Regions from separate parts of the Rhizobium sp. BIGb0125 genome, predicted to be linked through region 3. Evidence: predicted binding sites of a transcription regulator. Region 3 holds the regulator's gene; each other region holds the start of a gene.

Region 1 (8,001 bases), on a different contig from region 3:
ACGCGTCGTGGCAACCATGAAGTGATGATGCGCGGCACGTTTGCCAACATCCGCATTCGCAACCACATGCTCGGACCGAACGGCAAGGAAGGTGGTTACACCATTCACTATCCGTCCAAGGAAGAGATGTCGATTTACGATGCGGCCATGATGTACAAGGATGAAGGCGTTCCGCTGGTTATCTTTGCAGGCGTCGAATACGGCAACGGTTCATCCCGTGACTGGGCCGCTAAGGGTACCAACCTTCTTGGTGTGAAGGCTGTGATTGCGCAGTCGTTCGAGCGTATTCACCGCTCCAATCTGGTTGGCATGGGCGTTGTTCCATTCACCTTCCAGGAAGGCACCACATGGGCAAGCCTTGGCCTCAAGGGTGATGAAATCGTCGAGATCGATGGTCTCGAAGGCGAGATCAAGCCACGTGAAACGAAGATCGCCAAGATCACTTACGGCGACGGCACGGTGAAGGAAATTCCTCTGCTTTGCCGCATCGATACGCTGGATGAAGTCACTTACATGGACAATGGCGGTATTCTCCAGACCGTTCTTCGCGATCTGGCTGCCTGATAATACTCAGGGCAACAAGAAACGCCGGGAGAAATCCCGGCGTTTTGTGCGTTGGGGACAATTGTCAAATGTGGTTCGCTCACTTACAAATTTTGACAAGCATGAAATGTGATCGACCCTCACCCCTTCGTGACTTCCCTTTGAACGTGTTTCGCGCTTATTTTCCAGCAACGCCCGATAGGTTTTATAGCAGATGAACATCCGGACGTTCGTGCGGATGAAAGGCCCAAAATCGCAATGCTTCTGAAATATGGTTTCCCCCTTCTTCTTATCAGTGTCGCAACCGCCAGTCCTGTTCTTGCACAAACATCGCCAGACCAGCCGAAGGGTGTGGTAGAACTGTTTACCTCGCAGGGTTGCGCTTCCTGTCCGCCAGCTGATGCGGCGTTGCAGAAGATGATCGAGAAGGGTGACGTCATCGGCCTGTCATTCCACGTCGATTACTGGAACTATCTCGGCTGGAATGATTCCCTTAGCTCCAAGGAAAATACCGAACGTCAGTATGGTTATGCCCGCGCGCTTGGCCGTAACGGCGTTTATACGCCACAAGCCGTTCTGAACGGTCGCGACCATGCAAAGGGTGCCGATAGCAAGGCGATTTACAGCAAACTTGAGGAATTTGCCTCGAGCGGCAAGGGACTGGTTGTCCCTGTTCAGTCCAGCTTGGTCAACGACGAGATCGAGATCAATATTGGTGCCGGCCAAGGCAAAGCGGATATCGTCGTAGCCTATTTCAACCAGCAGCAAATGGTTGATGTGACGCGCGGAGAAAACAAGGGCCGCAAGATTTCCTACTGGCACAGTGTTTATGACGTGCAGACAGTGGGGATGTGGAACGGCGAGGCAATGAAGGTCAATCTGCCTGCCAGCGTTCTTGGAAAAGCCAAGAAGGGCGGCTGTGCCGTGCTGCTGCAAACTGCCAATGAAACGGGTGATCCCTCAGCGATTATCGGCGCGAGCATTCTGATGAATGAGGCCAAATAGTCTTATCCGGTCCGGGCATTGGGGGCTGGGGGTAAAGGGTCAATGCACCGAACCGGGTCATTTGGTGCCTAGACATCAATTGACAGGCTTCACACTGACACCCAATTTAGGCAGTGATTTGACCGAAATGCGGCGATTCTAATTTCACTGTTTCACGTCGTAACACGCGCTTTTGCGTCGTTTTACTTGCAATTTTCTCAGGCTGGGGCAACACTGTCACCAACCTGTTATGATTTGCAGCGAGGCGCGCATGACCGATCAGCCGGATTTGTCGCAGGGCGGTAATTCGACGCGAGACGGTTCGACCGTCGTTGATCTTCGTGAATATCAAAGAAACAAGGATCCCTTGCCGGTGACCTTTCACCGCCGGGAACTCGACGCCATTTTGTGGATTTATGGCCGCATGGTGGGCGAGGGCGAATGGCGTGATTATGCCATCGACCACTTGAAAGACCGAGCGGTGTTTTCAGTTTTCAAACGATCAGGTGAGATGCCGCTTTACCGGATTGAAAAGAACCCAAAGCTTGCGGCGAAACAGGGCGCTTACAGCGTCATCAACGTCAATGGCACGATCTTGAAGCGTGGCCATGAGTTGCGGCAGGTGTTGAAGGTTTTCGACAAGACCCTGAAGCTGGTCGAATAACCGATTGCCAACCTCGATTATGCCTTAGCGGCCGGCTTTGTCCGTCGCTTTTGCTATCCGGATTCCTGATCCACCATTTTTGCTGGATTGTCGTTGCGAGAGCGCTGCTACGCTGAGCGTCGGCACTCGCTGTTCCTGCGTGCTGTAAATCTGAGGCAACAAAAAAGGCGGCTCGAAAGCCGCCTTCTTCATGTGGGTTTCCACCCCTCTTAGTCGTTGCGGTTACCGAGGAACTGCAACAGGAAGGTGAAGAGGTTGATGAAGTCGAGATAGAGTGTCAGCGCACCCATGATGGCCTTGCGACCAGCAACGGCAACGTCGTCACCATCGAAATACATTTCCTTGATCTTCTGGGTGTCATAGGCGGTCAAACCAGCAAAGATCAGAACACCGATGGCCGAGATGGCAAAGCCCATAGCAGAAGACTGCAGGAAGATGTTGACGATCGACGCGATGATCAGACCGAACAGACCCATGATGAGGAACGAGCCCATACCGGACAGGTTCTTTTTCGTGGTGTAACCGTACAGCGAAAGTGCGCCGAACGAAGCGGCGGTGACGAAGAACGTCTGAACAATGCTCTGGCCAGTGTAGACCACGAAGATCGACGACAGGGACAGACCCATCATTGCAGCATAAACCCAGAAGGTGGTCTGCGCAGCGGCGACGCTCATTTTATGAACGCGGAAGCTGAGGAAGAACACCATGCCGAGCGGAGCAAGCATCACAACCCAACGCAGTGGCGAACCGTAAAGGGCCGCGCCAAGAGCCGTCAACATTGTCCCGTTGCCAAGCTGTGCAACAGCAGCTGATGGATCTGTTGTCGTTGCCATTGAGAATGTGAAGTAAGCAGCGATACCGGTGATCGCGAGGCCCACAGCCATAAGGTTATAAACCTTGACCATGTAGCTACGCAGACCTTCATCGATCATCGCATCCGTCTGGCCGCGGGTCTGCGCCATTCGGTTTTGGTAATTGTTGAAATCAGCCATTTGTTCCTCTTTCAAGCTCCGGAATTATTCACGGTGTCGGGATAAATCCCAGGCGCCGCTGCGGAGCTTCAGCAAGCCTGTCCAAAATATGATGGGAGAATGTGTTTGATACAAGACCTTTTGTATCCAAAAACACCAAATACGGGAAAATCGCGATCAATTTATCGAAGATTACCAAGAATTAATCGTTAAAGTTATGGTCCCAGAACGGGTGAGCGCAACCGATGCGGTAATGGCCTTTGCTGTAGCGCATTAAGCGCTTGCTGCTCCATCACGCGCATGGGTCGTTTTGCCACTTATTCTCCAATTTGCCGCAGGACCGGCGCTGCCTTTTGACCAAGGATGCGCCAAGTGCCGAGCAGCCCGATACCCACTGTCATGACCAGCGCCACAACAACGGTTCCCACCGCCACATCGGTGAGAAATGCCGATGGCAGTTTCATGATGCGGGCAATCACGAACCATGCGGACACACCGCCAGCTGCCAGCGCAAAGACCGCTGTTGCCAGGCCGAGGATCATATACTCATAGGAAAACGCTTTGATGAGCGTGATGCGTGTTGCGCCAAGGGTTTTCAGAATGACTGCGTCATGCGTGCGAGCACGGTTTCCGGCCGCCAGCGCGCCTGCCAGTACCAAAACAGATGCGATCAAGGCTACGGCGGCAGCCGCACGGATGGCGGTGGCCAGTTGGCCGACCAGCCTGTCGACAACTTCCAGTGCGTCCTTTACCCGGACGCTTGTAATGGTCGGGTAGGCATTGGTGACAGCACGCAGGATCTGGCCTTCATCGGCAGGGGTTGCTTCCGGATCGGCAAGAGTTGCCAGCCAGGCATGCGGAGCACCACGGAAGGTGTTGGGTGAAAAGACCATCACGAAATTGATCGACAGCGATTCCCACTCGACATTGCGCAGGTTGGCAATCTTCGCGGTAATGCTGCGGCCGAGCACGTTGACGGTGACACTGTCGCCAATCTTCAGGCCGAGTTCACCGGCCTCTTCTGCCGCAAAGGAAACCAGCGGTTCGCCAGTATAATCGGCGGCCCACCAGCTGCCCTCTGTGAGCTTGGTATTTTCGGGCATGTCGCCAGCGTAGGTTATGCCACGATCTCCACGCAGCACCCAGCGACCGGATGGTGGAACGTCAATCTTGGTCACGTCCTGGCCGTTCAGCGCAAGAATGCGACCGCGCAACATTGGCACTTCGGTAATGGTGCCATTGGGTGCATTCTGTTTGACGACGTTGCGGAAACCTTCCAGTTCGCTGCCCTGAATATCCACGAAGAAGAAATTCGGTGCACGTTCCGGCAGGGTAGACGTCAGTTCGCGACGCAGATTGCCATCAATCAGCGACAGGGTAACCAGCAAAGTCAGACCAAGGCCAAGTGACAGAACCACCGAAGGTGTCAATGCGCCTGGGCGATGGATGTTGCCGATCGCAAGTCGCATCGCAGTCGAGTTGACGTGCGGGCTTTTGCGGGCAATCAGCCGTACCAGGCTGGCAACCACGCGCAACACAACAAAGGCAAAAGCGACAGCGGCGAGAAAGACCGATGCGATGAAACGGTCTTCGGCGGTCAATATGGCAAGCCCTGCCAACAAAGCCAGCAAAAGTCCGGTCGCCAGCAGATAGGGCCATGACGGCCAGCGGCCTTCATCGAAACCCTGTTCACGGAACAGTGCAGTGGCGGGAACCTCTTTCGCCTGGCCAAGCGGCAGGATAGTAAAGGCCAGCGTTGTGATCAGACCAAAAACCGTCGCGATCAGAAGGGCCGATGGATAAAGGGTGATTTCTTTCGGCACCGGCAACACACCTGCCAGGAATTGCATGGCAATCAGCGGTACGATAGCGCCGACCACAAGTCCGATCAGGATGCCAATCAGCGCGATGAACAATATCTGGAACAGATAGGTCATTGTCACGATGATGGCCGGTGCACCCAGGCATTTGAATGATGCAATGGTGGTGCGTTTGGCATCCAGAAATGCCCGCACCGCATTTGCAACTCCAACACCGCCAACGATAAGAGCGGTCAGTCCGACAAGTGTCAGGAACTGCGAGAAACGATTGACATTTTCAGTCAGGGACGGTGCGGCGCGGTCACTGGTGCGGATCGACCAGCCAGCATCGGGATAGGCCTTGTTGGTGTCAGCGGTGATCGATGCGCGTTTGAGCGGATCCGTGAGCCTGATTTTGTAGGCATGTTCAACGAGGCTACCTGTCTGGATCAGCCCGGACGCTACCAGTGCATCACGACTGACCAAAAGACGTGGCGCAAAACCGAAGCCATCCGAAAGCGCATCGGGTTCGTTGACGATTGAGCCAGTGAGCTTCAACCGGGCGGAACCGAGCAATATCTCATCGCCGGGTTTCACGCCCAGTCGTTCAAACAAAAGCGGTGCGGCCAACGCTCCGTAGCTGTCCTGATCCTTGGCGAGCAGCTCATCCAGCGGACGGTTCGGTTCAGCTTCAAAGGCACCATAGAGCGGGTAGGCGCCATCAACGGCCTTTACTTCCGCCAGTGTCTGCTCGGAGCCTGAAGGCGCGCGTGCCATGGACCGAAGACCGGTCGACACGGCAATGTCACCCAGCCCTTCAAGATAACTGCGTTCTTCAGGGGTTGCTTCGCGGTTGCGCAGTTCGAAACGCACATCGCCTGCGAGAATAGCTTGGCCTTCGGACGCGATAGAGCTGGTGACGGCCTGCGACACCGAATTGACGGCGGCAATGGTGGCTGTTCCGAGCGCTATACAGGCGAGAAAAATATAAAAACCGCGAAAGCCGCCGCGAATTTCGCGTCTGGCCAAACGAAATGCGGTGCGGATCTGAAAGGAAGACGGCATCATGCGGATGCTGCCTCCTTGATCTCGGTTGTGCTGGCCGAATCTTCGACAATCTCGCCGGACCGTACCCTGATCTGGCGTGAGCAGCGGGCTGCCAGAGCGGGATCATGGGTCACAAGGATCATCGTCATGCGACGCTCAGCCTGTTTGGAAAACAGCAGGTCGGCAATTTGTCGCCCGGTTTCGGTGTCCAGATTACCTGTCGGCTCATCGGCAATCAGCACTGCTGGTGACGGTGCAAGTGCACGGGCAATTGCCACACGCTGCTGTTCACCGCCGGAAAGCTGGCCGGGATAATGGGAGAGACGCTCACCCAGACCAACTGCCTGCAATTCCTTTCGAGCAATATCAAACGCGTTTTTCACATTGGCGAGTTCCAGCGGCACAGCCACATTTTCAAGCGCCGTCATGTTGGCGATCAGGTGAAATGACTGGAAGACGATACCGATATTCTTACCGCGAAAATCGGCGAGCGCGTCCTCGTTCAGATTGTGCAGCGCCTTGTCAGCAATGTGAATTTCGCCGCTATCGAGCCTTTCGAGACCTGCCAGCACCATCAGCAATGTCGATTTGCCGGAGCCGGATGGACCAACGATGCCGACCGCCTCACCTTCACCAATTTTAAGGTCAATTTTTTTCAGGACGTGAACGGAAGCAGCGGCGTTTCCAAGTGTCAGGTCAGCCTTGTTCAGCTCTATAATGGTTTTCGTCACAGAATAGGTTCCTATATAACAGGAGATAAGGCGATTTTTCGCGATGTTCTGAAACAACTTAGGAGAGGTATGATGGGATTTAAAGCCGCCGCGTTTCACTTCATCGTCATTTGTGCGGTCTCGATTTTCGCCTCTGGCGCGAATGCGCAGGACCGGACCTTGCAATTGGTCGGGCTGGGTGACAGCCTGATGGCCGGTTATCAACTGCCACCGACCGATAGCTTTACTGCTAAACTGGAAGAGGCTTTGAAGGCCAAGGGTGTCAACGTCACCGTAACCAATGCCGGTGTTTCCGGCGATACCAGCGCTGGCGGTCTGGCGCGTGCCGAATGGTCGGTTCCAGATGGAACTGACGGCGTGATTGTCGAACTTGGTGCCAATGACGCATTGCGGGGTATCTCGCCGGACGAGACCGAAAAAAACCTTGACGCCATCATCTCAGGTTTCAAGAAACGCAACATTCCGGTTCTGCTGGTCGGTATCATGGCGCCACCCAACATGGGTGACGACTATGCCGCGCGGTTCAACCCGATCTACAAGCGTCTGGCCGATAAATACGAGCTGATCCTGTATCCGTTTTTCCTTGAAGGCGTGGTGCTGGATGCATCCCTGAAACTGGAGGACGGCATGCATCCCAATACGGAGGGTGTGGACGTGATGGTCAAAAACGCCCTGCCTGTGGTGGAAGGGTTCATCAAGACAATTGGTGGGCAATAAAAATAAGCGCTTGCGTGCGAAGGCATTGCATGATTCGCTGCTGATATCTGCAAGAGATTCGGGGAGCTCGCCATGCCGAGACTATTTACCGCTCTCGAAATTCCACGCAACGCGGCGTTAAGCCTTTCTTTGTTGCGTGGTGGTCTGCCGGGTGCCCGGTGGATTGATGTGGAGAATTATCACATAACCCTGCGCTTTATCGGCGATATAGACGGACGTACTGCCGATGAGGTGGTTGATCGTCTCGACCGGATAAATCGGCCGGAATTTCAGCTCAATCTGAGCGGTATAGGCTCCTTTGGTTCAAAGAAGCCACATTCACTATGGGCCGGTGTTTCACCCTCGCCCGAGATGAGTGCGCTTCAGGGGGAAATTGAACGCATCTGCCAGCGGATTGGTCTTCCGCCTGATCCACGCAAGTTCATGCCACATGTGACGTTGGCACGGTTGCGCAATTCCCGGCTGGACGATGTGGTGCATTATCTGTCGGGGCGGGGCGATTTCAGAACGGCTGACTTCACGGTGGGGCGCTTCGTGCTGATGTC
Region 2 (8,001 bases), on a different contig from region 3:
AAAACCTCAACCTGGGCAACAAAGCTCAAGACGGGCCAATGATCCGCTCGTCAAAAAGTCCATCCTTCGCATGCAGCAGAATATCGAAACCCCAAAGACAGTCGCGGAGATCGCGGAGGATCTGGGCGTTGGACGGCGCAGTCTGGAACGGCGGTTTTTGAGTGATCTAGGCACGACGCCATCAAAGATTTATCTGGAAATTCGCCTTGAGAGAGCGCTCTCGTTGCTTCGCACCACAGAAGAAACCGTCACGCAAATTGCGCTGGCGAGTGGTTTTTGCGATGCTCCACACCTGACTAGGCTTTTGCGGGCCGAACGTGGAATGAGCCCAAGCGAATTTAGAAAAAGCCATCTGAGACAGGGCACTCCAACCGGGGAGTTTGCTGTCGGCGTTTTGGTGCCGCAAACCTAACACTTACACATGTCCCAATAAGACAATTTCGATGTTCTGACTTGCGACACAACGTTTTACTCAGGACGGAAAAACCGCCTGAAATAGATGCTTTAGTGGCGGGCTGTCATATCATTGAGAGCCTTATGGCGGGCCATGGCATCCTGCAGATCTGGCACATTTCTGTGGCCTTCCCGGAAAAGATTGATGCAAATCTCAGCTGCAATGCTGACATCCGGATCATCTTTTTTCAGCGCGTGATGGCTGCGCCACTCATGCAAAGCAGTATCAATAATTTTTAGTTCAATAGGTCCAAAAGTGGTTTCAAAAAACGATGGCATTACAAATGTGACCTCCACAACGGAAAGCGATGTAGGAGTCAGGTTTGATAATTCAAGACAGCCGATGGCAAATGTATTTGCTCAACCCCCCAGCCAAATTATCAATAATGTCGGGGATCGTTGCGGCACGCCTGACAATTGCTATCCGGTCAAAACGCCGGGGAAGTCCATGTCGTGAGCGTGCCGCGCGATGTGTAAAAGAAAACGGCTGAAGCCTTATCCAGTTCCCAAATTGGCGCCTTGGACGCAAAATAGTGAAGAGTGGGCAACAACGATAATATGTGTTTCGCGCCCTTATCTGCAACTTCGCTACGCTTTGAGACGTTGGTGCCTCAAACTGTCATCACCCTTCATTGGCCATGAAACTTGCTTTGTCAGACGTGGGGCATGACCATGACGAACCCCGAAACCGTTAAAGAGGAGATACACGGATGAAAAAGGGATTTTTGTCTGCTGTTTTGTGCGCAGCACTGACAGCAAGCACGTTCGGAGCAGCACTGGCCGATCAGGTTGCCATGATATCAACGGCAACTGTCAAGAATGACCTCAATTATCTGATTTACACGCCGGAGGGTTATGAAACCTCAAGCGAAACATATCCTCTCGTTGTCTGGCTTCACGGTGGCGACCAAGGCGGCAGCGATATTGAAAAAGTCAAATCGAGCGGGCTTCCGAAGCTGATCGCAGATGGCAAGCAGTTTCCGTTTCTGGTTTTTTCACCTCAAAACCCGAGTGAGGAGCTGCTTTACCCTATCGAGAAAGTAAAATCAGCGCTTGATGAAGTTATTGCAAAACACCGTGTCGATCCATCCCGTATCTATGTTGTAGGGTATAGCCGTGGCGGCTTTGGAGCCTGGGCCTTGGCTGAGCAATATCCTGAAACCTTTGCTGCGTTTGCGCCGATAGCGGGCGGCGGCAATCGCCACTACCTCAACAGAACCAACGAAAAAGCGACATTCTGGGTCTTTCATGGCGCCAATGACGACGTGATCCCTTTGTCGGATTCCGTCATCCTGTATGAACGTCTCAAGACTTTGAAACGGGACGCCAAACTGACGGTGTTTGAAGGTGTCGATCACTCAGGCGTTGAACTGGCTGCCTTGAACGACCCCGAACTATGGGACTGGCTTTTGAAACAACGGCTGCAAACCACCCCAAAATAACCACTTTAAGCGCCCGGATCAGCCGCTGGTTGTCCGGGCGTTTCTGTGTCTGAATTGACGACTGAAATCTGCACAAAATCAGCCTGCGTACCAACGGTATAGTATCAGGCAAAACCAAAACTCCTCTTCTTGCAGGGTACCAACATTTGCCATCATAATTTTCAAGCAATGTCTTGTTTTCGGGTATAGAAGATATGCTTTCCACCACGAGAACAGGCTCAAGGCAGCAGAAATGAACAGTAAAGCATCGGGCTACGTCTACGTATTGCTCGCCGTCACGATATTCGCCGGTCAGGATGCTTTTTCGAAGCTGCTTGGAGAAAAATACCCGCCAATCATGGTGACCATGATCCGGTTCTGGGCATTCGCCGTTTTTGTGACAATTCTGGCGGCCGCTGCACCTGGTGGCCTGCGGGCATCGCTCACCACCAAACGGCCGTTTCTGCAGATCATCCGTGGTTTGCTGCTGGTTAGCGAAGTGGTTGTTGTTGTTATTGCCTTTACGACTGCAGGCCTCGCCATGAGCCAGGCAATCATGCAGTCCACTCCCCTCATCGTCACGGTTCTGTCCATTCCGCTGCTTGGTGAGCAGGTTGGCTGGAAAAGAGGTTTGGCCGTTCTTGTCGGTCTGATCGGAGTTCTCGTTATCCTCAACCCTGTGAATGTCGATTTTGACGTTCGACTGCTCATTCCGCTCGGCGCCAGCCTGATGTACGCACTCTACAACGTCGCAACCCGTGCCGTCGGGCATCACGACAGCGCCACCACGAGCGTTTTTTATGCGGGCATTGTGGGCGCGATCGCGGCCTCCATCATTGGTCCCTTCTACTGGACACCCATTGCCCCAAGCGACTGGCTGCCGATGGCAGCTCTCTGCATCTGCGGTGCGATAAGCCACTATTTTCTGATCAAGGCGTATTCACTGCTGACAGCGGTCGAGGTGCAGCCGCTGACTTATTTCCAGCTGGTGCTCAGCGTCGCAGTTGCAACCCTGTTCTTCGGTGAAACCATCACATTGAACATGGTGTTTGGCGCATTGATTGTGGTGGGAGCCGGCCTGTTCACGGTCTGGCGAGAATATCGCCGCTCCAAGGTCATCACGAAGATCATCTGAACCATCACGTCAGATGAGCCGCTGACAAGAGGAAACTCCGGCTAACAATCAAGCCGGAGCCATTATTTTATCCAAACAGCGAAACCAGCTTGAAGGTCGCGTAGGAAATCAGCGCCGCTGCTGGCATGGTAACAATCCAGGCAATGACGATATTGCCCGCCAATCCCCAGCGCACCGCCGACATACGACGGGCTGCACCAACACCGATGATAGCGCCAGTGATCGTGTGGGTGGTCGAAACTGGAATGCCGAGCCACGTCGCGGCAAACAGCGTCAATGCGCCTCCGGTTTCCGCGCAGAATCCCTGCATTGGGTTAAGACGAGTGATCTTCGATCCCATCGTGTGAACGATGCGCCAGCCACCAAACAATGTGCCGAGCGCCATCGCCGATTGGCAGGTAATCACGACCCAAAAAGGAACGTAAAACTCAGAGCCGAGATAGCCTTGGCTGAACAAAAGGACCGCGATGATACCCATGGTCTTTTGAGCATCGTTACCGCCGTGACCGAGTGAATAAAGCGATGCCGAAATGAACTGCATGATACGGAAGGTACGATCAACCGCAAACGGCGTCTGGCGCACGAAGATCCAGGACACCGCCAGCACCAGAACCAGGGCCAGAAAGAAGCCGATTGCCGGCGACATAAAAATCGCGCCAGCGGTTTTCAGGAAGCCGCTCCAGACGATTGAGGAAACGCCGACCTTGGCAATGCCAGCACCGATCAAGCCACCGACCAGAGCGTGCGACGAGCTGGATGGAATGCCGAAAATCCAGGTAATGATGTTCCAGACGATCGCCCCGATCAATGCGGCGAAGATCACCGCAGGCGACACGATACCGGGGTCGATGATACCGGTTCCAAGTGTTTCAGCCACATGCAGGCCAAAGAACAGAAAGGCAATGAAGTTGAAAAATGCAGCCCAGGCTACCGCATATTGCGGGCGCAAAACGCGCGTCGAGACGATCGTTGCGATCGAATTGGCCGCGTCATGCAGCCCGTTGAGAAAGTCGAAAAACAGCGCGATGCCGATCAGGGCCGCCAAAAGCGGAAAAGCGAGTGTCGCGTCCATCAGACGTTCTCAATCACAATGCCGCTGACTTCATTAGCGACATCTTCGAACCTGTCGACAACCTTTTCCAGTTCGCCATAGATCTCGCTGCCAATCATGTAGGCCATCGCGTTGCCAGTCGCGCCGTGGCGCAAGAACAGGTCTTTTAGACCCTGATCGTGCAGGTCATCCGAACGACCTTCGACACGCGTAACGTCCTCGGCAATTGCGCTGAGTCGCTGGGCATTGGCGCCAACCTTGTCGAGAAGTGGAATGGCCGCTGCGACAAGATGTGCAGCCCGCACAATCTCTTCACCCATCTGGCGCATCAGCGGATCGAAGCTTCTCTGCTCAAACAGGCGGATGGTCTTTACCGTTTTGTGCATCATGTCGATCGCGTCATCCATCGACTGGATGAGATCCTTAATGTCACCACGGTCAAAGGGTGTGATGAAGCTGCGACGAACCGCAAGGAGAACGTCACGGGTGATATTGTCGGCGCGATCTTCAAGCTCAACGATACGTTCGCAATTGGCTTCAAGGTCTATGCCATTCAGAAGATTCCGCAAGGCTTCTGCAGCCTCCACGACCGTTCGCGCATGTTCATTGAACATATCGAAGAACTTGTCTTCGCGCGGCATCATTTTCCGGAAGATACTCATCATGACTTCTATTCCTTGCCTTCAGGCTGATCGCTGTTGCGCTGTCATAAAACTGTCATAAATGCAACTGGACGATTGAAGCTTGGCTAAAAATCAGCGATTTATCTTTGGATGAAAGCCCCAAAACCGGACCGTAAGAGGTCGCCTCCCAAATCAAGCAGTTTGCTGCAACAATTAGCATCGATGCCGGACAAGCTGTTCACTGGCGGGTTTCGAACGCAATATGGCGCGTTGTGTTTTCGGCGGTTAGCCGAGCAAGATGACATTCAGATCCTGCTGGTCACAACGAGAGGCACGGGGCGATGGGTCATTCCCAAGGGCTGGCCGATGAAAAAGAAAAAGCCCTATCAGGCTGCAGAAATCGAGGCCTGGGAAGAAGCGGGCATTCGTGGCCGCGCCAGAAAGAAACCGGTTGGTCGATACACATACCTCAAATGGCTGGATGACGGCGATGTCGCACCCTGCGTGGTTGAGGTTTTTCAAGTCGAGGCCACCGATGCCGTCGCCGACTTCAAGGAACGAGGGCAGCGCGAGGTCGCATGGTTTTCTCCCGACGAAGCCGCGCGCCGTGTCCGTGAAGTAGAGCTCAAGTCGCTGCTGGTCGAATTTCGGCCAAAAGGAAAGTAACAGCGAAAGTGCAGGCAGACGCGGCTGAAATCGAAACTTAGCTGACGAAGCAAAACACCCCCATACCTCCCCGAAATGCCAAGCGGCATCAAAAATAAATAGTAATAAATCATCACGATTTTTATTAAAAATTGAAGCTTTAGGCACATAGTCCCGAGGAGAGATATTTCGCGGAGGGGGACCGAAATGAATGCGAAAGCCGTAACAAAACCACTTTGGATCAAAATCACGGGCTACGGCTTTGCCGCTGTGCTTTTTGCCAGTGCTGCCATCGGTGGACTGGCCTGGTATCGTCAGGCGGATATGAATGACAAGGCGCTTGATAGCAAGGCAGCAAGTGATCTTCAGGTTATCCAGACCGATATGGCAGCCATTCAACGCTCTGCTTCGGCGATGGCTTTGGCCTTTGCGGGTGAACCTGATATTGCAGGCCTGGTTCAGGCAAATGATCGCCAGCAACTTCTGGAAAAATTTTCCAAGAACATCAAAGAAATCGCACAGGTCGGCGGGTTGCAGAACTTTACCGTTGCCGACGCCAAGGGTAACGTCATTGCGCGCGCCCATGCGCCTGAAAAATTCGGTGACAACTATCTGAACCGCCGCAAGACGGTCGCCTCGACAATCTCGACCGGCAAGGTTTCCGCCGGTATCGAGCCCGGTCGTACCGGCATTGGCATTTATGCCGTCGCACCTGTTCTTGTCGACGGCAAGGTTGTCGGTGTCGTCGATATCGGAACCGAACTTTCCAACGCCTATTTCACACCGCTTGCCCAAAGACTGGGCGCAGAGATCGCTGTCAACGTCATGTCCGAAGGCAAGCTGGTCAACCAGTCATCGACCGAAGACGGTAAGACGCTTCTGTCTATGGAAACGGTGCAGGCTGCATTTGATGGTAAAGCCATCTTCGAACCGTTGGTGCTCGACGGTCGCGACATACTGGTCAAGGCAGTACCTTTCAATTCCTTCTCTGGGGAAAAGATCGGCGTCTTTGAAATTGGCACCGATGCAACGGATATGCTGGCGCAGGCCCGTACCGCATTGTGGACCATGATCGGCGTGACCATTGTGACGTCGCTGCTTGCACTTGCGGCGTTCTTTATGTTTGCAAAATCACTTGGTGATGCAATCGGTCGCCTGACTGGGACTATGTCACGTCTTGCGGCTGGCGATCTCTCGGTTACCATCGAAGGCGAAGGCCGCTCTGACGAGACCGGTGCCATGGCGCGCGCCGTTCAGGTCTTCAAGGACAATGCCCTCAAGACACAGGAACTTGAACGTCAGGCCGACGAGCAGCGCAATCTGACCGAAGAGCAGCGCCGCAAAAATACCGAGGAAGAGCGTCAACGCGCCGAGGCCATGGCTGAAGCCACCAACGGCCTTGCTGCCGGTCTTAAACATCTGTCATCCGGCGACCTGACCTATCAACTTGATCGTCCGTTTGCGGCAGACTTCGAAAACCTGCGTGCAGACTTCAACGCAACGGCCGAACAGCTGCGCAACACGCTTCAATCTGTTGCGCACTCGACCAGCTCTATCGATAGCGGCTCGCGCGAAATCAGCCAGAGTGCCGACGACCTGTCGAAGCGGACTGAACAGCAGGCGGCATCACTGGAAGAGACCGCAGCGGCGCTCGACCAAATCACGGTGAACGTCACCAACTCTTCTAAACGCGCCGAAGAGGCTCGTACGGTCGCGATCCGGGCAAACGAGAGCGCACGCCTTTCCGGGGCCGTTGTTGCCAACGCCGTACAGGCGATGGGACGGATCGAGGAGTCCTCCGGCCAGATTTCCAGTATCATCGGTGTGATCGATGAAATTGCCTTCCAGACCAACCTTCTCGCCCTGAATGCCGGCGTTGAAGCCGCCAGAGCAGGCGAGGCTGGCAAGGGCTTTGCGGTCGTTGCACAGGAAGTGCGGGAGCTGGCCCAACGCTCAGCGCAGGCTGCCAAGGAAATCAAGGAACTGATCAGCAAGTCGTCTGTCGAAGTTGGCAGCGGTGTCAAACTGGTCAGCGAAACCGGAGAAGCTCTTCGTACCATTGAATCCTACATCGTCACCATCAATCAGCATATGGATTCGATTGCGACATCGTCGCGCGAACAGTCTGTTGGATTGGCGGAAGTCAACACGGCAGTCAACCAAATGGACCAGGTAACGCAGCAGAACGCGGCGATGGTGGAAGAAGCCAATGCCGCCGGTGCAACGCTTGCCACCGAAGCCGGTCGTCTGCGCGAATTGATCAGCCAGTTCCAGCTTGGACATGGTGGCGTTGGTGGCGCAACGAACCAGACCGCAGCCCTTCGCAAGACGGCAGGCGTGATGGCTGCCTCGCCGCGTTCAACCCCTGCCCCGTCGCCTGCGCGTGGTATGGTTGGCAAGATTGCCCAGGCCTTCAGTGGTCGTTCTGGTGCGGCAACGGCGGCAGCGACCGACAGTTGGGAAGAGTTCTGATCTGAAGGTTTAAAACGTTGAACAAGCAAAGGCGGGAATGGAGATCATTCCCGCCTTATTCATATCCGGACACCACGGGTATGCTGATCGCGAGATACGGGCTCCGCAATTAGACAGCAGCGCGACCTTCTGCCAGACGAATGGACCGCCGCTCCCATGCGACAAGAACAAGGCTTGAGGCAACGATTACAAAGGCACCGA
Region 3 (8,001 bases):
GCGAAGAGCTCGAAGCTTGCAAGGCTGCTGGCGTCACTGAAGTTCAGGAAGTCAAGATCGGTTATGACGGCATCGTTTTCGCGATGGACTCGTCCAACCCAGACGTCAAGTTTGAGCCGAAGGACATCTACCTCGCTCTCGCAGCTGAAATCGTTCAGGACGGCAAGCTCGTTGCCAACCCTTACAAGAAGTGGTCCGAAATCAACAAGGAACTGCCTGATGTAGCAATCGCTGCTTACATCCCTGGTTCCAAGCACGGCACACGCGAAGTCTTCGAAGAGAAGATTATGGCTGAAGGCTGCAAGGAAGCTGGTGCAACTGATGCCATCAAGGGTCTGGTTGCTGATGCGAAGCAGGCTGCTGCTAAGTGCGTAGCTGTTCGTAAGGACGGCGCTTCGGTTGATATTGACGGCGACTACACAGAGACCCTGGCTCGTATCGACGCCAACAAGACCGGTCTGGGCGTATTCGGCCTGGCTTTCTACGAAAACAATGCTGACCGTCTGAAGGTTGCTACCATCAGCGGCGTTGTTCCATCCACGGAAACCATTGCTTCTGGCAAGTACCCAGTATCCCGTCCGCTGTTCTTCTACGTGAAGAAGGCTCACCTGGGCGTTATCCCAGGCCTGAAGGAATACGTTGAGTTCTTCACGTCTGAAGAAATGATCGGCCCAGACTCTCCGCTGGCCGCTTACGGTCTGGTTGCTGCGCCTGATGCAGAGCGCGACGAAATCCGCTCTAACTTCGAATCCGGTAAGACTCTCTAATATCTTGACGGCGCGGGGTTTTCCCCCGCGCCGTTTATTCCCTTGGGTGTCTGGCTTGTTCCGGTTTCACCCTTGGCGTATTGGGATTGTGAAAACGGTCAGGCTGCCCACAGAGGCGTGTTATTTGCCACCGTTACGTTGTTTTGCTGCACCCTGCCGCCCCGGCATGCCGAGGAAATTTTATGAACACATCGATCCTTTTGCTCATACTGGCATTGATCGGCATTGCCAGCTACCTGCTTGGTAGCCGCCGTGCTGCGGCGCTTGCCGGCGGCCGTTCCGCCGTCATGCATTCCCGCTCGGGTTATCACGGTTCTTATGTTCTTTTGTGGGCCGTCATTCCAGCCGCCATCATTCTGGGTATCTGGCTGATTGTCAGCCCAATGGTCATCACCTCCACCGTGCGTGGCGGTTTCCCGGAAGACGTTCGCGCCCAGTCGCAAGCCCAGCAGGGACTGGCTTACGGCATGGTCGGCGCAATTGCGCGCGGCATGAACGCCCTTTCGGCTGAAGAACTCGCCGCGGTTGAGGCTGGCACGACAGATATCCGTCCGCTTCTGTCCACCCGTGGTATTGCCTTGGCCGGCGACCCTCAGCCCTACATGATCGTTTCTGCCAAGGAACTGAACGACCTGACCTCGATGAGCCGCATTGCGATGATCGTTGTGGTGCTTGGTCTGGCCCTTGGCGGTGCAGCCGTGTCTTTCCGTTCGATTGCGCCGCGCTTCCGCGCCCGTAACAGAGTGGAAAAATTCATTCTGACCGGTCTGATACTTGCCTCCTCGATCGCGATCCTGACCACGGTCGGCATTATCCTGTCGATGCTGACGGAAGCGATCCAGTTCTTCAATATGGTGCCGGCACATGAGTTCTTCTTCGGAACCGTGTGGGACCCACGTTTTGCGGCTGCTGGTGCAACGGACAGTTCCGGTCAGTTTGGTCTCATCCCACTGTTGATGGGTACGCTGTACATCGGTCTGGTTGCCATGCTCGTGGCCGTACCGGTTGGCCTGTTCTCGGCTATCTACATGGCGGAATACGCTTCGCCGCGTGTTCGCTCGATGGCCAAGCCACTTCTCGAAGTGCTCGCCGGTATCCCAACCATCGTTTACGGCTTTTTCGCCCTGACGACTGTTGGTCCGTTCCTGCGTGACATCTCCACCCAGATCAACGGTCTGGCAACGGGTAACTACACCACCTTCATCCAGGCACAGAGTGTTCTGACCGCTGGTTTCGTTATGGGCATCATGCTCATTCCTTATGTGTCGTCGCTGTCGGACGATATCATCACCGCCGTGCCGCGGGCACTGCGTGACGGTTCGCTCGGCCTTGGTGCAACCCGTTCGGAAACCATCAAGCGCGTTGTTCTGCCAGCTGCCTTGCCGGGTATTGTTGGTGCTATCCTCATGACGGCATCGCGCGCTATCGGTGAAACCATGATCGTTGTTCTGGCCGCCGGTGTTGCCGCGCGCATCCAGTTCAACCCATTTGAACCGATGACGACCGTGACCGTGAAAATCGTCAGCCAGTTGACGGGCGACCTTGAATTTACCTCGCCCCAGACGCTGGTTGCTTTTGCCCTCGGCATTACGCTTTTCACCATCACGCTTTGCCTCAATATCTACGCGCTTTACATCGTGCGCAAATACCGGGAGCAGTATGAATGACCGACGCAGTTTCCTCGCCGGCCTCCACTCCGTCTGCCAAGGCGTCCACAAACCGTCGCGATATCGGTATCAAGCGTCGTTACGCTGCTGAACGCCGGTTCCGTGCCTATGGTGTCGCTGCGATCTCGTTTGGCTTGATTTTTCTCGCGCTGTTGCTGTGGTCGGTTATTGGCAAGGGCTATACCGCCTTCCAGCAGACGATGATCACGGTGCCTGTCGAGTTCTCCGAACAGGTTATCGACCCGAAAAATGAGCGCGCTCAGGATCCTGCAAAGTTGATGACCGCCAACTACCCGATCCTGGCACGCGACGCCGTTGCCAAGGTTCTGGGTATTGCACCTGACAACCGTGCAGACCTGCGCGCTGTCAATGCCATGATCTCCGATAGCGTGCGCACTCAGCTTCGCGATATCGTGACCAAGGATCCGTCGGTTATCGGTACGACCCGCAACGTGTCGCTGTTGGCGGCGGGTGACATCGACTCTGCTTACAAGGGTCAGATCGACCTGTCGGTGGCCGAAGCCAGCCGCAAGGTAAAAGACAACCAGGTTGGCTGGATGAACCAGCTTGCTGAGGCTGGCCAGTTGGCCAAGCACTTCAACACCGGCATCTTCTTCAATGGCGCATCCAGCCGTCCGGAAGCCTCTGGCGTGGGCGTTGCGCTGATCGGCTCCTTCTACATGATGCTGATCGTTCTGGTGCTGTCGCTGCCAATCGGTGTTGCCGCTTCCATCTATCTGGAAGAGTTTGCTCCGAAGAACCGCTTCACGGACCTCATCGAAGTTAACATCAACAATCTCGCGGCCGTTCCGTCCATTGTGTACGGTCTGCTTGGTCTGTCGGTGTTCATCAACTTCATGGGCTTCCCACGTTCGGCATCGATTGTTGGTGGTCTGGTGCTGACCCTGATGACCCTGCCAACCATCATCATTGCTACCCGTGCGGCGCTCAAGGCAGTGCCGCCATCTATCCGCGCTGCGGCCCTAGGCCTTGGTGCATCGAAAATGCAGACGATCTTCCATCACGTATTGCCTCTGGCCATGCCCGGTATTCTGACCGGCACGATCATTGGTCTTGCACATGCTCTGGGTGAAACCGCACCGCTGCTTCTCATCGGCATGGTGGCCTTCGTTGCCAACTACCCGACCACACCAATGGACCCTGCTACTGCCTTGCCAGTCCAGATCTACATGTGGGCAAATGAAGCAGAACGCGCTTTCGTAGAGCGTACATCGGGAGCAATCATCATATTGCTTCTGTTCCTGATTGTTATGAATGTAGGCGCAATCCTTCTGCGTCGACGTTTCGAACGGCGCTGGTAAAAGGAGCTTGAAGCAGATGAACATGATGTCGGAAGCAGCAGTTGAAAAGGCGCTGGACAAGAAAATGAATGATGTTTCGCTTAAGATGATCGGCAAGGACGTTTCGGTTTATTACGGTGAAAAGCGTGCGCTTTTCGACGTGAACCTCAACGTTCGCGAAAACACCGTAACGGCGCTGATCGGCCCATCGGGTTGTGGTAAGTCCACATTCCTGCGCACATTGAACCGCATGAATGACACCATTGATGGTTGCCGCGTTACCGGCAAGATCACCCTCGATACGGATGATATCTACGATCCGGCCATCGACGTGGTGGAACTGCGTGCCCGCGTCGGCATGGTGTTCCAGAAGCCAAACCCGTTCCCGAAGACGATCTATGAGAACATCTCTTACGGCCCACGTATTCACGGCCTGGCAAAGTCGCGTGCGGACATGGACCAGATTGTTGAATCCAGCCTTCACAAAGCCGGTCTCTGGAACGAAGTAAAGGATCGCCTGCATGAATCTGGTACCGGTCTTTCCGGTGGTCAGCAGCAGCGCCTCTGCATCGCCCGTGCGGTTGCCGTTAGCCCGGAAGTCATCCTGATGGATGAGCCTTGCTCGGCTCTGGATCCGATTGCAACGGCACGTGTGGAAGAACTGATCCACGAACTGCGCACCAACTACACGATCGTCATCGTGACGCACTCGATGCAGCAGGCAGCTCGCGTTTCGCAGCGCACGGCGATGTTCCACCTCGGCCATCTTGTCGAAGAAAACGACACTGACAAGATGTTCACCAATCCAGACGACCAGCGCACGCAGGATTACATCATGGGACGCTTCGGCTAATCTTGGAGTAATCGCCCGCTGTTAACGTGAAAGAATTGTGCCGGAGCGACTTGGAGCCATTTAGCTTCGTCTCGCGTCCTTGCAGAAGCCGGAGACTTTGAAATGACATCGACACATTCGCATATCTTGTCTGCTTATGACGATGAGCTGAAATTCCTGACACGCCGCATCTCTGAGATGGGTGGTCTTGCAGAACAAATGTGCGCGGATGCAGTTCGCGCATTGGTCAACTCCGATGCGGCTTTGGCCCAGAAGGTCATTTCAGAAGACGTCGTACTTGACCACGCGGAACGCGAAATTGGTGACAAGGCAATTGTGACCATTGCCAAGCGTCAGCCAATGGCGGCCGACCTGCGCGAAATCATCGGTTCCCTGCGTATTGCAAGCGACCTGGAGCGCGTTGGCGACCTTGGCAAGAACACTGCCAAGCGCGTAATCGCTGTTCAGGGCACGGGCGTACCACGCAAGCTGGCACGCGGCTTGGAGCACCTGTCCGAGCTGGCACTGGTTCAGCTCAAGGAAGTGCTTGATGTTTACGCAACGCGTTCTGCCGAGAAGGCCAATGCCATCCGTGAGCGTGATGAAGAAATCGACGCTATGTATACCTCGCTGTTCCGCGAACTGCTGACATACATGATGGAAGATCCGCGCAACATCACCACCTGCACGCATTTGCTGTTCTGCGCCAAGAACATCGAACGTATCGGTGACCACGCAACCAATATCGCCGAAACCATCTATTACATGGCAACAGGCAGCCAGCTTGAAGGTGATCGTCCGAAGGACGACAGCTCCAACACGCTCGGTGCTGTAACCGAATAATAGATAGACGGACTTGAGCGGAGTACAGCCATGTTGCCGAAGATCGCAGTCGTAGAAGATGAAGAAGCCCTGAGCGTTCTGCTGCGTTACAATCTAGAAGCCGAAGGCTACGAAGTCGACACGATCACCCGTGGAGACGAAGCAGAAATTCGTTTGCAGGAACGGGTTCCTGACCTTCTGTTGCTGGACTGGATGCTGCCGGGTGTTTCCGGCATCGAACTGTGCCGGCGCCTCAGAATGCGGCCTGAAACAGAACGCCTGCCGATTATCATGCTGACGGCGCGTGGTGAAGAAAGTGAACGCGTTCGCGGTCTCGCCACCGGAGCGGATGACTATGTCGTCAAGCCGTTCTCCACGCCAGAATTGATGGCACGTGTGAAAGCCATGCTGCGCCGTGCGAAGCCCGAGGTGCTGTCTTCGGTGCTGAAATGCGGTGATATCGAGCTTGATCGTGAAACGCACCGCGTTCACCGTAAAAGCCGTGAAGTGCGCCTTGGGCCAACCGAGTTCCGCCTGCTGGAGTTCCTGATGTCCTCACCGGGACGCGTGTTCTCACGTTCGCAGCTGCTCGACGGTGTCTGGGGGCATGATATCTACGTCGACGAGCGTACTGTCGACGTGCATGTCGGACGTCTGCGCAAGGCGCTAAACTTCTCCAATATGCAGGATGTCATTCGCACAGTTCGTGGTGCGGGTTATTCGATGGAAGCCTGATCCGGCTTTTCATCATATAAAAACATCAAAGGCGCGGCTCATAGTCGCGCTTTTTGTTTTTGGGAGAGCTTTCACTACCCATGAGCTTGCAACTCATCGCTGCTACCGTCCTTCGATATGAGGACTTGGCATCCCCGCTTTGGGGCAAAATTGGCCTGAAAACTTGCGGTTTCAGACACGCCCAATCCGACGAGTAAAACTGCGTGCTCGAACTGGTCGAAATCTATCATTTTCGGACAGGCTGTGAGGAGTAATTAAGGCCCTAAACGCAAAAAAGCTCCGGAGACCGGAGCTTTTTTGCAGGCTGATTTAGATAACTAAATCAAGAAATTGGTGCCCAGAAGAGGACTCGAACCTCCACACCCTTGCGAGTACCAGCACCTGAAGCTGGCGCGTCTACCAATTCCGCCATCTGGGCGACGGAGAGCGATGTACGGCGAGCAGCGCTCTATGTCAACGGACTTTTTTATTTTTTATGACAAATTGTTTTCAGTCATACAGATTGGCGATTCAACTAATTGAAAATAAATAGTATTTTTACGTGAAATTTTCCGCGCATGGTTTTGCACAGCCTCTAAGCCCTTGTTTTATGCGGATTCTGCGTTTTGTCTGATTTGCCAAGGTGCTGGTTTTGCGTGGCACCAATTCCGTCACATATCAGAGCCTTAAAATCAGGCTGGCCTGTATCGATACAGGAATCTCTGGTTGTGACAGAATAAATCATATCTTTACGTAATAAGGGGGCTTCCGCCTTTGCCTCTCGTGATGCTAAGACAGCTTTTCGGTTAAAGCGCCCGTTATTTTGGCAATGGGGGCAGCGAGGCTGGAACAGCAAAACGGAAACTGCCTTGTGAAGCTCTTCCCGTGTTGTGGCTCCGGCATCGGAACAGACTGAAATTACGATAATGACTCAACCATTCCCGCCTGTTGGCACAAGCGGGAACATAAAAGTGGGAGCTATACATGAATTCCAAAATTGGCCTCATTGCGGCAGCATTGCTGTCTGCAACATGCTTCGCCAATGTAGCAAGCGCGAAAACCTTCGTTTATTGCTCCGAAGGTTCTCCAGAAGGTTTTGACCCGGGCCTCTACACCGCCGGCACCACCTTTGACGCCGCTGCGCACACTGTTTACAGCCGCCTGCTCGAATTCGAGCCCGGCACAACCAAGCCAGTTGCTGGTCTCGCTGAAAGCTGGGAAGTTTCGGAAGACGGCACGGTTTACACCTTCAAGCTGCGTCCGGGCGTAAAGTTCCAGACCACAGACTTCTTCACGCCAAGCCGTGAACTGAACGCCGATGACGTTGTTTTCTCCATCGAGCGCCAGATCAAGACCGACAACCCATGGCACCAGTATGTACCTGGTACGTCCTGGGAATATGCTGCCGGCATGGGCTTCCCGGAGTTGATCAAGTCCGTTGAAAAAGTCGACGACATGACGGTCAAGATCACCCTCAACCGTCCTGAAGCACCTTTCCTGGCAAACCTTGCGATGCCATTCGCTTCGATCGTTTCGAAGGAATACACCGACAAGCTCGCTGCTGACGGCACCAAGGAACAGCTGAACCAGAAGCCTGTTGGCACCGGTCCGTTCGCATTCGTCGGTTACCAGCAGGATGCCGTTATCCGTTACAAGGCTAACAAGGAATACTGGGGCGGCGCGCCTAAGGTAGACGATCTCGTATTCGCGATCACCACCGACGCTGCTGTTCGTTACCAGAAGCTCAAGGCTGGCGAATGCCACCTGATGCCGTTCCCGAACGCTGCTGACGTACAGTCCATGAAGGCTGATCCAAACCTGCAGGTTATGGAACAGGAAGGCCTGAACGTTGCTTATCTCGCCTACAACACAACGCAGGCTCCGTTCGACAAGGTCGA
Region 4 (8,001 bases), on a different contig from region 3:
CGCAGTTTGGTGATGCTTTCGATGTGAAGGGCACGGCCGATAATGGTCTGCGCGCTGGATTGCCTGCCAAGGGTGGCCGTCCAAGCAAGCAGGAAGCTGCGATCTCCGAGCAGGCGATGACCGGTGGTGGTCGCTTGACCCAGGACCTGATTTCCGGCTGGGCGCTCAACAAGACCAAGGGTGAGGCTCCGCGTAACGTGAAGGCTCCACGTGTTGTCAGCAACCGTATTCTGAACAACGAGATGACAGCTTCGAACGCCTCTTCCGGTTTCAAGCAGGGTGCCGCAGCAATCGACTCCAGCCGCTTCAGCACACCAACCAGAATGCCGTAACGCATAAAGCCATTCATTAAAAAAGCCCGCTGATCGTGTCAGCGGGCTTTTTTGTTGTCTGGTTGATTGGGCTTTTTAAAACAGGCGGCATACTCGATAGATTAGGAGTATGCCGCAACTGGTGTGTTAAACGCCGCTCTGGCCGTCGGAGCCGATGTAGGCGATACGGACCATGTTGGTTGCGCCAGGCGTGCCAAGCGGTACACCTGCGGAGATGATAATACGGTCGCCTGGATTACCGAAGCCTTCCGACACAACGATCCGGCAGGCGCGGTTGACCATGTCATCCAGATTGTCTGCGTCGCCAGTGACCACGCAGTGCAGACCCCAGACAACAGAGAGGCGGCGAGCCGTCTGAATGACCGGAGACAGGGCGATGATCGGAACCTGTGGACGTTCACGGGCCGCACGCAGACCGGTGGTGCCCGAGGACGTGTAGGTAACGATAGCCGACAGTTTCAGTGTTTCAGCGATCTGGCGGGCAGCAAGCGAAATCGCGTCGGCACCGGTTGCTTCCGGCTGGGCGCGCTGCGCATAGATGATGCCGGAATAATGCGGATCGAGTTCAACCGTGCTGGCAATCGATGCCATGGTTGAAACCGCTTCGACAGGATAGTCGCCCGAGGCTGATTCTGCCGAAAGCATGATGGCGTCGGCGCCTTCGAACACGGCTGTTGCCACGTCGGAGACTTCCGCACGAGTCGGAACCGGCGCGGTGATCATCGATTCCAGCATCTGTGTTGCCACAACAACCGGCTTGCCGGCGCGGCGACATGCGCGAATGAGCTGCTTTTGCAGGCCAGGCACAGTTTCTAGCGGCATTTCAACGCCAAGGTCACCACGGGCAACCATCAGAGCGTCAGACAGCTCGATGATTTCTTCGATTCGCTCAATAGCCTGTGGCTTTTCGATCTTCGACATCAGGCCAACGCGACCACGGGCAATCTTGCGAACTTCTGCAAGGTCTTCCGGGCGCTGCACGAAGGACAGGGCAACCCAGTCAATTTCATTGGTTGCCAGAACCGCATCAAGGTCCACACGGTCCTTGTCTGTCAACACGCCAACGCCGAGCAGTGTGTCGGGAAGGCTGATACCCTTGCGGTCAGAAATCTTGGTGCCAGCGACAACCGTGGCAACGATGCTCTTGCCGTCGCACTTTTCAGCGCGCAGGTGCAACTTGCCATCATCGATCAGCAGGCGGTCGCCCGGCTTCACGGCTTCCAGGATTTCAGGATGCGGCAGGAAAACGCGGTTCTTGTCGCCCGGCTCCTCGTTGCTATCCAGTGTGAAGGTCTGTCCCGGTACGAGATCAACCTTGGTATCGGCAAATTTGCCAACGCGTAGTTTTGGTCCCTGCAAATCGGCGAGAATGCCAATCGGGCGGCCATTACGGCTTTCAACCGAGCGAATGCGCGCCACGAGCGTACGCATGAGTTCATGGCTTGCATGGCTCATGTTAATGCGGAAGAGGTCTGCGCCAGCAAGGTGCAGCTTTTCGATCATGGCTTCTTCGCCGGAAGCCGGACCAAGTGTTGCAAGAATTTTGACTTTGCGGTTACGCCTCATCAGTGCTGACTTTCCTGTGTGCCGGGCGTATCCGAAAGCTGGACCATCCAGCTTCCTTGGCGCCCCGTATCATATTCCTTGAAACCCATGCGCTGGAAACTGCGAGCGTAGCAATCGTCGATGCCTGCAATCTTGAACTCGTTTTCAGCCACGCACATGTTGACATCGCCAGTCCAGCGACCACCGCGTGCAGCATCTTCCGCATAAAGATAATAATATCGTGATTGCAACTCGCCCTCGATCAACGTGGCGCATGTAGAGGCCGGAACCTGCCACCATCCTTCGCTGACCCAACCCGCTTCGGCACGATATCCGATAGCCACGCCAACGAGGTTCTGTGTGCTGTTGCAAACACGGAAATCTGCTTTTGCAGGCGCTGCGAACAGGAACGGAGCGACCAGAAGGGCGCCAATGGCAGGTGTTGCGGCGCTGAGCCGGGCAGGTACTCGAAGGAGAGAGGAGATGGTTTTGCGCATGGCTTCCCTCCGGTTTCCATAGTTATTCATGATACACTTTCTTGGCGCGACGGGCGGCGAATGTCAACGCAAGTCTAATCGATTATATTCGGTGTGTGTCTGCATTCTGATGGCTGTTGAGAGCTGGCACTCCCGTTTGGCTTGCGCTGTTGGGCCAGCCATGTCATCAAACGCGCTCCCACGAATGCTTTCAAGAAATTGACGATGCAAGACTTCCCCGCATTTGAAATCCTAGATGGTGATTATGACAAAGGCATGGTTCTGATAGCGGACCATGCCATGAACACAGTTCCTCTACAGTATAATCAGCTTGGCTTACCAGAGAGTGCATTTTCACGACATATTGCTTTTGACATTGGTATTGAGGGCTTGACCCGCTCCCTGTCAAAGAAGCTGGGTGTGCCTGCGGTCATGAGCCGCTTTTCCCGGCTGCTGATTGATCCCAATCGCGGTGAGGACGATCCGACGCTGATCATGAAAATTTCCGATGGCGCCATCATTCCCGGCAACCATCCGATTTCGGATGAAGAATGGAACCGGCGTATCGAGACCTACCACCGTCCGTACCATAATGCTGTCGACAAGGTTCTCGGTCAGGCAAAACAGGCGACTGGCAAGGCGCCGCTGGTGTTTTCGCTGCATTCCTATACGCCGTTCTGGAAACAGACGCCGCGCCCATGGCATGCTGCGGTGTTGTGGGACACGGATTATCGCGCGGTTCACCCGCTTCTGGACGCGCTGCGTTTGCCCGGCGATATTCTGGTTGGCGACAACGAACCCTATGATGGTGCGCTTAAAGGCGACTGCATGTATCAGCACTGCATGAGCAAGGGTCTTGCACATGCGCTGTTGGAGGTGCGGCAGGATCTGATCGCCGATGAGGCAGGAATTACCTCATGGTCTGACAGGCTTGCTCCTATTTTTGCCGCAATGAACAGCGATCCGGCGTTGCACGAATACCAGCTATTCCAATCTCGGACCGGACCTTATGCCTGAAAAGGGGAGTGACGTTTTGACGACACCGGACGACAGACAGCAGATTGAATTTGAAGCGGCTGCTTTCCGCAGGCTCGTTCAGCACCTGCGTGAAAGAAGCGATGTGCAAAACATCGATATGATGAACCTGGCCGGGTTCTGCCGTAACTGCCTTTCAAACTGGTATCGCGATGCGGCAACAGATGCCGGTGTCGAGATCAGCAAGGACGAGGCCAGGGAAATCGTCTACGGCATGCCTTATGAGGACTGGAAGAACCAGCACCAGCATGAGGCGTCAGATGCGCAAAAATCAGCATTTGAAATAAATAAGCCAAAGGAATGAAGGTTCGCGCTGTCGAACAGGCTTGACGCGGGCGTTTCCAGTCGGCAGTTCACAGCGGGAAAAAATTGGTGCCATGTTCTGGACGTCGTTCCGTTGACATGTGCCGGATGAAACATGCCCGATCGGGCTCAAGAACAGACAAGATGAAGGAATTCACGATGGATGAGACCAGCACAACAGAAACCGTAGCCGCTGCCGAGCTGCGCCAGTTCATCGAGCGGATCGAGCGCCTTGAAGAAGAAAAAGCGGCTATCCAGGGCGACATCAAGGACGTGATGGGCGAAGCCAAGGGCCGTGGTTACGACACCAAGGCCATCCGCACCATTATCCGCCTTCGCAAGAAGGACGCCAATGAGCGTCTGGAAGAAGAATCCATTCTGCAGACCTACATGGCTGCCCTTGGCATGGAATAAGTGTCCTTCAACGGGCAATAAAAAACTGGCCGTCTCCTGCGAGACGGCCAGTTCTTCTTACACTTCAGCTTCCTGTCGCTCATTGGCGCCGCGGAAGCATATTTTTAATGACGTGTATCTTTTTTGAGTTTTTGCAATTCATCCTTCAGGCGAAGTTTGCGTCGCTTTAGTTCCGAAATCTCATGGTCATTCGATGACGGGGAAGCAAGAATACTTTCGAGCTCGTCCTCAAGAGCTCCGTGTTTCTTTTCGAGCGATGCGATATGAGCCTGTATGGTCATGCTGCACGTCCTTCCTTCTTTTGTGACCTACTTCCAGCACTCCACTGCTGGAGTTTCAGGTTTACGAAACTAATGTGACACGGATTGTTAGGATTGTCGAAGGCGAAATCAGGGCAACATCTGGGCAATTTGGTCGCAATGGATAACTTCCCGTTACCGGCATTTGGTGGTAGAGGCAGGTCAGCGAATGTCAGAACACCGGCAAAGCCGGGATCATAGAGTGGGGATGCAGAAATGCCCGATCAGTCACAGGCAGATATCAGATTGGCATTGGCGCGATTGCGGCAGGAACATGAAGATTACGACGTCGCCATCAATGCGATGATCCAGACCAATTGCGATGCCTTGCGTGTTCAGCGGATGAAGAAGAAAAAACTGGTGGTTAAGGATCAGATGAGCCAGATCGAAGACCAGATCATTCCCGACATTATTGCCTGACAGGGAGCCGGTAAGCATGACGACAGAAACGCCGCCAGTCGCAATCATCATGGGCAGCCAGTCGGATTGGGAGACCATGAAGAACGCTGCCGACACACTGGATGCCCTGGATATTGAATATGAGGCGCGTATTATCTCTGCGCATCGCACGCCTGAACGGCTGTTCAATTTTGCAACAGGCGCACGTGATGAAGGCTTCAAGATAATTATTGCAGGTGCCGGTGGTGCTGCACATTTGCCGGGCATGGCCGCTGCAATGACCTCTTTGCCGGTTTTTGGCGTTCCGGTGCAGTCCAAAACCATGTCCGGACAGGACAGTCTTTATTCGATCGTTCAGATGCCCGCCGGCATTCCTGTCGGCACACTGGCCATCGGCAAGGCCGGCGCAGTCAACGCCGCGCTGCTGGCCGCTGCGGTTCTGGCGCTGTCTGACGAAGATCTTGCAGACCGGCTGGATGCATGGCGTGCCCGCCAGACAGCCTCGGTTGCTGAGTACCCGATGGATAATCCTCAATGAATATTTTGACCATCGGCATTATTGGCGGTGGCCAGCTTGGCCGTATGCTGGCCATGGCTGCTGCCCGTCTAAACTTCAAAACCATTATCCTTGAACCACAGGCCGATTGTCCGGCGGCGCAGGTTTGCAACCGCCAGATCGTAGCGGCGTATGATAACGCCGTAGCGCTGGCGGAACTCGCTTCTCTTTGCGATATCGTCACCTATGAATTCGAAAACGTGCCGGTCGGTGCTGCTGAAGAGCTGGCGCGGACGGTTGCGGTTTACCCGCCGCCGAAGGCACTCAGCGTTTCGCAGGATCGTCTGGTCGAAAAAACATTCATCAATGGCTGTGGAATCAGAACCGCTGATTTTCACGCTGTTGATAGCCAGTCTGATCTGGAGAAGGCGCTTTCCGAATTTTCCGGCAAGGGCGTGTTGAAGACCCGCCGGTTTGGTTACGATGGCAAGGGACAGAAGCTTTTCCGTGGCGAAAGTGCTGACGGCGCGTTTGACGCGTTGGGTGGTGGTGCTCTGATTCTCGAAAGCCTTGTAAATTTCGAGCGTGAGATTTCCGTCATTGCGGCTCGTTTCCAGGATGGTTCGGTGGTTTGTTACGACCCTGCCGAAAATGTCCATCTGAACGGCATCTTGCACACCTCGACCGTACCGGCCTCCATTTCCGAATCGACCGCCAGTCAAGCGGTTGATGCTGCGGGCAAAATTCTTGACGCTCTGGACTATGTCGGAATTATCGGCATCGAGTTCTTTGTGTTGCCCGACGGCTCGCTCGTAGCCAATGAGATTGCGCCACGTGTCCACAATACCGGCCACTGGACGGAAGCTGCCTGTGCAGTTTCGCAATTTGAGCAGCATATTCGCGCCATAAGCGCGCTGCCTGCTGCTGATTCCCGACGTCATTCCGACTGCGTTATGACCAATCTGATTGGTGATGATGTGGATTCCGTGCCGCAATGGCTCGGCAAAAGTGATTGCGTCCTGCACCTTTATGGCAAGTCGGAAGCCCGTGCAGGCCGCAAGATGGGGCATGTTACGGAACTGAAAGGTGCTGTAAAACAACGCTCCTGAACTGGAAACACGGCTTTGCGTGTTGACAGGGCGGGGGCGACAGGGTATTTGCCTGCCAACCGAAAAGAGCGCGCCTCGTTGCGCGTTTTTGATTGTTAGATACCACGCGAGACAGAATGTCTCGCAGAACTGCGGACCAGTAAAATGAAGATCAAGAATTCGCTTAAAGCGCTTAAGGCCCGTCACCGCGATAACCGCCTGGTTCGCCGCAAGGGCCGCGTATACATCATCAACAAGCAGAACCCACGCTTCAAAGCTCGTCAGGGCTGATTGCTGCGAGGTTGATCCGTCCTTGTCAAACAGGCCGGTTCACATTGTTGATACTGCATAAATTATGATTTGATATTCGGCGCGACGGGATTACCATATCCCAATGCGCCGATTTCATTTTTACAGCCTATTTGTCCTTCCTGCGGTTTTTGTAACCGCGATTGGTTCTGTTGCCTTTGCGCAGGACGTTGCTCCCGCAACTGTCGCGCCACAGCAGGACAGTGTTTCCCAGACAGTCGATTCGCTTTTTGATGGTTTGAAAAAAGAGCGTAATGCCGACAAGGGCAAAAGCATTGCTATGCAGATCGTGGGAGAGTGGGCTGATTCTGAAAGCCCAACAGTCAATCTTCTCACGCAGTGGGCCGCTGAAGCGGTTGAAGACAAGCGCAAATCTGCCGCCTATGATTTTCTCGATCAGGCCATTCTGCTTGAGCCTGAATATTTTGAGGCGATTTTTGCGCGGGCGCAGCTGCATCTCGCCGATGGTGATACAAAAAAGGCGATGGCGGATATCAACCGGGTTCTGAATGATGAGCCACGGCATTTTCTGGCTCTGGCCAGCATGGCGGACATTCTCGAGGCATCGGGCCGTGATGAGTTGGCGATAAAGGCGTGGGAACGATATCTGAATATCTATCCTTCCAATCGCGAAGCGCAAAAAGAACTTCAGGACCTCTCGGAAAAGTTGGCTGGCCAGCGCAGCTGAGGGCTCAGCCGTCCTGCAGGATTTTGTTAAATCGGCAGGCTATCCCATAGAAGCTTTAAGGCAGCGCAGAGCGCCATGCCATACATCAGCGGATAAAATACCTGTGGTTTGAGGTATTTGACGACCCTTGCGCCAGCAAGCGTTGCCATCAGTGCAACAGGTAGCAGGCTGGCTGAGGCAGTGAGATTGGTGCTGTCTAGTCCGCCAAGTGCAAAATATGGGATCAGTTTGACTGCATTCATGATCGCGAAGAACCGCACACTCATGCCAGTATAGATCTTCGGGTCGAGTTTCAGGGGCAGCACATAGATCTGGAATGGCGGGCCGCCAGCATGGGCCACAAAGCTGGCATATCCCGACAGGGTTGAGAAAATGGAAGCCAGAATGCGGTTTTGCGGTTTGGGTGGTATGGTTTGTCCCGGCTTGGATTTCCAGCTGTCATAGAAATACCGCAGCACAAACAGAATGGTTATGATGGCAATCAGCAGGCGCAAGGCATCCGGCGGGATGATGGCGGCGGTTGCCCAACCAATTGCGATGCCAACTATGGCGCCGGGTAGCAGAAGAAGAAGTGTCTGGCGATGGTTAAAGTGCCGCCACGACCATAGTGCCACCAT

The links. Region 3 encodes PhoB, which activates phosphate uptake and scavenging genes when phosphate is short. Its sites were predicted from a motif close to TGTCATNNANCTGTCAT; they were not measured.
Region 1: a site for PhoB is predicted at 1,763-1,779, ahead of M2418_RS23750 (DUF2794 domain-containing protein). Genes of this name have one in related genera too.
Region 2: a site for PhoB is predicted at 4,765-4,781, ahead of M2418_RS14350 (DUF47 domain-containing protein). Genes of this name have one in related genera too.
Region 4: a site for PhoB is predicted at 4,450-4,466, ahead of M2418_RS01095 (YdcH family protein). Genes of this name have one in related genera too.

What each region holds. Positions count from the first base shown of each region.
Region 1 covers NZ_JANUDV010000011.1:286-8,286, forward strand. Annotated here, with positions in the region: partial or broken gene M2418_RS23740 (aconitate hydratase) at 1-564, shown strand, start outside; gene M2418_RS23745 (thioredoxin family protein) at 802-1,548, shown strand; gene M2418_RS23750 (DUF2794 domain-containing protein) at 1,799-2,191, shown strand; gene M2418_RS23755 (hypothetical protein) at 2,216-2,383, opposite strand; gene M2418_RS23760 (Bax inhibitor-1/YccA family protein) at 2,401-3,183, opposite strand; gene M2418_RS23765 (ABC transporter permease) at 3,480-6,029, opposite strand; gene M2418_RS23770 (ABC transporter ATP-binding protein) at 6,026-6,739, opposite strand; gene M2418_RS23775 (arylesterase) at 6,812-7,456, shown strand; gene thpR (RNA 2',3'-cyclic phosphodiesterase) at 7,529-8,001, shown strand, end outside.
Region 2 covers NZ_JANUDV010000004.1:588,818-596,818, reverse strand. Annotated here, with positions in the region: gene M2418_RS14375 (GlxA family transcriptional regulator) at 1-412, shown strand, start outside; gene M2418_RS14370 (hypothetical protein) at 505-732, opposite strand; gene M2418_RS14365 (prolyl oligopeptidase family serine peptidase) at 1,164-1,895, shown strand; gene M2418_RS14360 (DMT family transporter) at 2,128-3,009, shown strand; gene M2418_RS14355 (inorganic phosphate transporter) at 3,077-4,081, opposite strand; gene M2418_RS14350 (DUF47 domain-containing protein) at 4,081-4,725, opposite strand; gene M2418_RS14345 (NUDIX hydrolase) at 4,834-5,349, shown strand; gene M2418_RS14340 (methyl-accepting chemotaxis protein) at 5,536-7,800, shown strand; gene M2418_RS14335 (DMT family transporter) at 7,910-8,001, opposite strand, start outside.
Region 3 covers NZ_JANUDV010000005.1:441,567-449,567, reverse strand. Annotated here, with positions in the region: gene M2418_RS16505 (substrate-binding domain-containing protein) at 1-767, shown strand, start outside; gene pstC (phosphate ABC transporter permease subunit PstC) at 950-2,434, shown strand; gene pstA (phosphate ABC transporter permease PstA) at 2,431-3,756, shown strand; gene pstB (phosphate ABC transporter ATP-binding protein PstB) at 3,773-4,588, shown strand; gene phoU (phosphate signaling complex protein PhoU) at 4,691-5,410, shown strand; gene phoB (phosphate regulon transcriptional regulator PhoB) at 5,441-6,124, shown strand; tRNA gene M2418_RS16475 (tRNA-Leu) at 6,456-6,542, opposite strand; gene M2418_RS16470 (ABC transporter substrate-binding protein) at 7,088-8,001, shown strand, end outside.
Region 4 covers NZ_JANUDV010000001.1:247,709-255,709, forward strand. Annotated here, with positions in the region: gene M2418_RS01065 (DUF882 domain-containing protein) at 1-332, shown strand, start outside; gene pyk (pyruvate kinase) at 459-1,898, opposite strand; gene M2418_RS01075 (DUF1036 domain-containing protein) at 1,898-2,374, opposite strand; gene M2418_RS01080 (N-formylglutamate amidohydrolase) at 2,579-3,370, shown strand; gene M2418_RS01085 (DUF1244 domain-containing protein) at 3,363-3,692, shown strand; gene M2418_RS01090 (DUF2312 domain-containing protein) at 3,851-4,105, shown strand; gene M2418_RS01095 (YdcH family protein) at 4,210-4,386, opposite strand; gene M2418_RS01100 (YdcH family protein) at 4,621-4,824, shown strand; gene purE (5-(carboxyamino)imidazole ribonucleotide mutase) at 4,841-5,341, shown strand; gene M2418_RS01110 (5-(carboxyamino)imidazole ribonucleotide synthase) at 5,338-6,408, shown strand; gene ykgO (type B 50S ribosomal protein L36) at 6,553-6,678, shown strand; gene M2418_RS01120 (hypothetical protein) at 6,782-7,384, shown strand; gene M2418_RS01125 (sulfite exporter TauE/SafE family protein) at 7,411-8,001, opposite strand, start outside.